2 regions of the Paenibacillus cineris genome follow, and region 1 is predicted to be linked to the other one. Evidence: predicted binding sites of a transcription regulator. Region 1 holds the regulator's gene; the other holds the start of a gene.

Evidence for each region. The regulator CtsR, encoded in region 1, represses protease genes until heat stress. The targets are predictions, from matches to a motif close to ATGGTCAATAAAGGTCAAACA.
Region 2: the regulator CtsR is predicted to act here: its motif matches at 1,174-1,194, upstream of clpP (ATP-dependent Clp endopeptidase proteolytic subunit ClpP).

Annotation. Positions count from the first base shown of each region.
Region 1 is NZ_BORU01000008.1:59,754-62,155, reverse strand. It holds gene KI379_RS33315 (GNAT family N-acetyltransferase) at 1-531, shown strand, start outside; gene KI379_RS33310 (CtsR family transcriptional regulator) at 936-1,397, shown strand; gene KI379_RS33305 (UvrB/UvrC motif-containing protein) at 1,427-1,951, shown strand; gene KI379_RS33300 (protein arginine kinase) at 1,980-2,402, shown strand, end outside.
Region 2 is NZ_BORU01000002.1:42,125-44,526, reverse strand. It holds gene KI379_RS21135 (sugar-binding transcriptional regulator) at 1-758, opposite strand, end outside; tRNA gene KI379_RS21130 (tRNA-Arg) at 999-1,073, shown strand; gene clpP (ATP-dependent Clp endopeptidase proteolytic subunit ClpP) at 1,282-1,878, shown strand; gene nrdI (class Ib ribonucleoside-diphosphate reductase assembly flavoprotein NrdI) at 2,306-2,402, shown strand, end outside.

The DNA.
Region 1 (2,402 bases):
GATGAACTCGTTTATGTCACGGATGAGGCACGCCGTGCGCTATGGACATATATCGCCAATCACGATTCCATGGTGACACAGGTGATCGTCAATTTCATGCCGATGGATGACAGTCTTACATATCATTTGGCCGATCCACGGATTAACCAGGAAATTATCCCATATGGGATGGCCCGTGTCGTAAATATGAAGAAACTTGTCGAAGCTTATCCTTTTACAGCCTCCGGCGAAGGGGGAGCCGAGCGTCTAACTATTCAGCTGACGGATATGTATGCGCCATGGAATGAAGGCGTTTGGAGCTGGTCTTTTTCATCGGACGGAACCGCATCAGTCTCTCCCCTGGATTCATCTCAAGAACAGCAGGAAGAGATCCTTAGCTGCGACATCCAGGCACTGACCGTCCTGCTGACGGGGTTCAAACGGCCGGCTGAACTATACCAATCCGGACGAATTGCAGGCAGTGCGAAGGCAGTGAGCATCCTGGAAGCGCGGATCCCCGTCCGACAGACCTTGTTTATGGACTTCTTTTAATTATGGAATAAAATACCTTGCTGTACAATTCTAATGAGCCGGGATCCGGTCAGAATAATAACCCTCTGCATACGTTGCAGGGGGTTATTTCGTATCGGTGCGGTATAAAAAGAAGGAGAACGTCAAAAATGAAGATACACCCTCTTGGCAAAACGTGAGAATATGTTATAATTTAGATCAAAGAAAGTCAAAGTCAACGTAAATTCAAATGTATGTTTGTTTACGGTTGAACTCACAATAGTGAATGCGCAAGGTTTAGATCAGTTATAACATATTCACCGGGTTAAGATCCAGATTCGAGCCCACGACCATTGGTTAAGTTTAAAGGAGATGGTTTGGGTATGCGAACGGACTAACGAATGACCATGAAGGTCTTGACGTTTTAACGTAATGGAGGATGAACAATGCGTAATATCTCTGATATTATTGAACAATATCTGAAGGGTATTCTGCATGATAGTCCCGAAGGAATGATTGAAATTCAGCGCAACGATCTGGCTGATCAGTTCTCATGCGTTCCATCCCAGATCAACTATGTGATCAGTACACGATTCACGCTGGAAAAAGGTTATCTTGTGGAAAGCAAGCGCGGTGGCGGAGGGTACATCCGGATTCAACGGATTGAACTCCCGCAATACTCGGCGCTTCATACGCATCTCCACCAAACGATTGGGGAACGCATCGATCAGAACGTGGCCGAAGGGCTGATCTATCAGTTGGAGGAGGCACGCATCCTTAGCAAACGCGAAGCGAGCATTATGCGCGCCGCGATATCCAGAGAGTGCCTGATGATCAAGCTTCCTTACCGGGATGAGATACGTGCTCGGCTGATGAAGGCGATGCTGATTTCTTTGTTAGGCAAATAGGCTTACGGAGAAAAAGGAGGTACATCGGTATGCTTTGCCAAGAATGTGGTAAGAGGCCGGCGACTCTCCATTTTACCAAGATTGTGAATGGTGAGAAGACGGAGTTTCATTTTTGCGAATCCTGTGCCCGGGAGAAAGGGGAAATGATTCCCGGAACCTCTGGCGGATTTTCTATACACAGCCTGCTGTCTGGTCTCATGGACATTGACATGGCCGGCAAAGGAGCGGCAAGCAGCGCCAAGGCTGCTCAATCGCTGAGATGTGAAGAGTGCGGGATGACGTACTCGCAGTTTAGCAAGATCGGCCGGTTCGGCTGCAGCTCCTGTTATAAGTACTTCGGCAACCGCCTGGACCCTCTGCTCAAAAGAGTTCACGGCAGTACCGTACATGTCGGCAAGCTGCCTAAGAGAGGCGGCAGCAAAATTCAAGCCAAACGGAAAATCGACAGCTTGAAGCTCGAGCTTCAGCAGCGTATTCACGAAGAGGAATTCGAAGAGGCTGCGAAGCTGCGCGACCAGATCCGTACGCTTGAGAAAGAATTGTCGGAACAGTAAAGTTCACTCGAAGGAGGAGGAATGCGTGATGCCAAATCTCCGGTTTACCGAGAAAGCGCTGAGCGATTGGATGCGCGGCCAGGCCGATGCTTCCGAAATCGTCATCAGCAGCCGGGTTCGGGTTGCGCGCAACCTGCAGCATCTTCCTTTTCCGCTATTGGCCACCCGCCAGCAGTCGGAGGAAGTGCTCAAACGTCTGACGGGTATTCCCAGTGATCACCTTCAGTCTTTTGGAACTTTTTATACCGTGGAGCTCGACCACATCGATCCGCTGGACAAAAGGGTGCTGGTAGAGAAGCATTTGATCAGCCCTAATTTGGCGAATGAATCCCAGAACGGCGCGGTCATCCTCAGTGAGGACGAATCGGTCAGCATTATGATTAACGAAGAGGACCATCTTCGCATTCAATGTCTATACCCCGGTTTTCAAATCCGCCAAGCCTGGGAGAAG
Region 2 (2,402 bases), on a different contig from region 1:
CTGCGGCGGGTCATCTCCATCGCGTCCCCGATGCCGTGCATGATGATGCGGCAGTGCCTGATCGCCTGCACGATCTCCTGGATGTTGCGGTCCTGCACCAGCGACTGATACGCTTCATCGCTCAGGAGGTCCGGCACATGCAGCAGCCGGTACTGCGCGCCGACGCGCTTGGCCATGGTGGATGCGATCGTGTTCGCCTGAAACTCCACGCTTTCGCCAAGTCCGCCCCTAGCTGGCACGAACCAGCTGTTCTTCATCGGTACGGCCGCCTGCGGCGTTAGCTGCTCCGCCACTTCGGCGAGCGTTGAGCCTCCAGTCACCGCTACGGTGTCCCCTTGGTTCATGACGCCAAGCAGCGCTTTGGCACCCGCGCGTCCCAAGTCACGCTTCGTGAGCGGCGACGATTCGCAATCCCCGGGCACGACCACGACTTTGCGCAAGCCGTACGTCTGGCGGATCTTCTCGCCAAGATCATTGAGGCCGAACAGCACTTTCACCATCGGCTCCATCTGTTCGAGCAGCTTGCTTCCCGCCTCACTGACCCTCATCCCAGAGCTCTCGATCTCAATCAGGCCCTGGGACTTGAGAAGATCCGTCTCGGCCCGCAGCACCCGCTCGGTCATATGCAGGGATGCAGCGAGCGTTCTCCGGCCGATCAGCTCCGACAGCATGATCTGATGAAGAATGGTATATCTGGTCTTGAGAACGTCCACGAGATCAGGCAGAAGCTGCTTTTGTATCTCTAATATATCCCGCATTTCTTTCCACTCCTGCAACTCCGCTTCCCTCTCTCCCCTGGCCCTAAAATGTCCCGGGTCAACGTTTTAAGTCCCACCACTATTCTACTCAATAATGGCGCTGGTTGCAAGTAGTCCACTGACTATAATTCACATCAGCCTTTCCTCCTATACAGCATTTTCCTGATCCAAAAAAATTAATAACTTAACCCTTGCATTTTGAGGCAAGCTATCATATAATAACTCTTGCTATTGAATTTTGCGCCCGTGGTCCAATGGATATGACGTAGGCCTCCGAAGCCTGAGATCGAGGTTCAATTCCTCGCGGGCGCGCCATTTTTCTTCAATAGAAGAGAACGCAGAACGGCAACCGTTCTACGTTATGTTTTTAACCAAACGTACCACAGCCAATCAGATGGCTATTTTTTTTACCTCGAGTTTGACTTTCTTTGACTTTTTGTTTGAAATTGTTTATCATGTGGTTAATACGGTAACAGTATGTATAGAATGACCTATTTTGAGCCAATTAAGGGAGGTTTTCCACGTGAGTTATATTCCTATGGTCGTCGAACAAAGCAACCGCGGTGAACGGGCTTACGACATCTATTCCCGTTTGCTGAAAGACCGCATCATTTTCCTGGGCACCGAAGTCAATGACGTGGTCGCCAATTCTATCATCGCCCAGCTGCTGTTCCTCGCAGCCGAAGATCCGGAGAAAGACATCCATTTGTACATTAACAGCCCCGGCGGATCCATTACGGCCGGTATGGCGATATTCGATACCATGCAGTTCATCAAACCGGACGTATCTACCATCTGCGTAGGCTTGGCCGCTTCCATGGGCGCGTTCCTGCTGAACGCCGGCGCCAAGGGCAAACGCTTCGGCCTGCCGAACAGTGAGATCATGATCCACCAGCCACTCGGGGGTGCGCAAGGCCAGGCTACGGATATCGAAATCCGCGCCCGCCGCATTCTGAAAATGCGCGACACCTTGAACCGCATCCTGTCCGAACGTACCGGACAGCCGCTGGAGCGCATCGAGAAAGACACCGACCGTGACTACTTCATGAGCGCAGCTGAAGCGCAGGAATACGGACTGATCGATAAAGTTCTGGAAAGCACTCCAATCCAAGGCGTGTAAATATTCGCGGCTTTGGAACCGAAGAAAAACAGGGAATCTCTCCGAATCGATCCGCTTACGGATCGCCGGGAGGCTCCCTGTTTTTTTTGTTTTTCAAGGCGTCAAGCAGGCTGCAAGCGCACCCATGAACATGATTCTCATAGGCTTGACCACATCAATATATTGATGTATTATTCTTACTACATGCCAAATATCATCTACATATTGATTTCCATCGGCATAGTATATATAACATATTTTCCCTCTATCCCAGTCTATTCAGTGTAGTTCTAGGATTAAGGGATTTCATGTTCAGCGAAGCTGAACCATTCTGTGATCACAAGAATAACGACCACGATATGTGGTGTGGTTATCTACAATGACGTCAATAGACGTTTTTTTTGCGCCCGTGACCACGGCAGAGAACATTATTCAGGAGTGAAGGATCATGCTAATCGTCTATGATTCCAAGACCGGCAATGTCAGACGCTTTGTCAACAAGCTGAACATGAGAGCCATTCCGATCGAAGAGCAGGAGCAGGTGA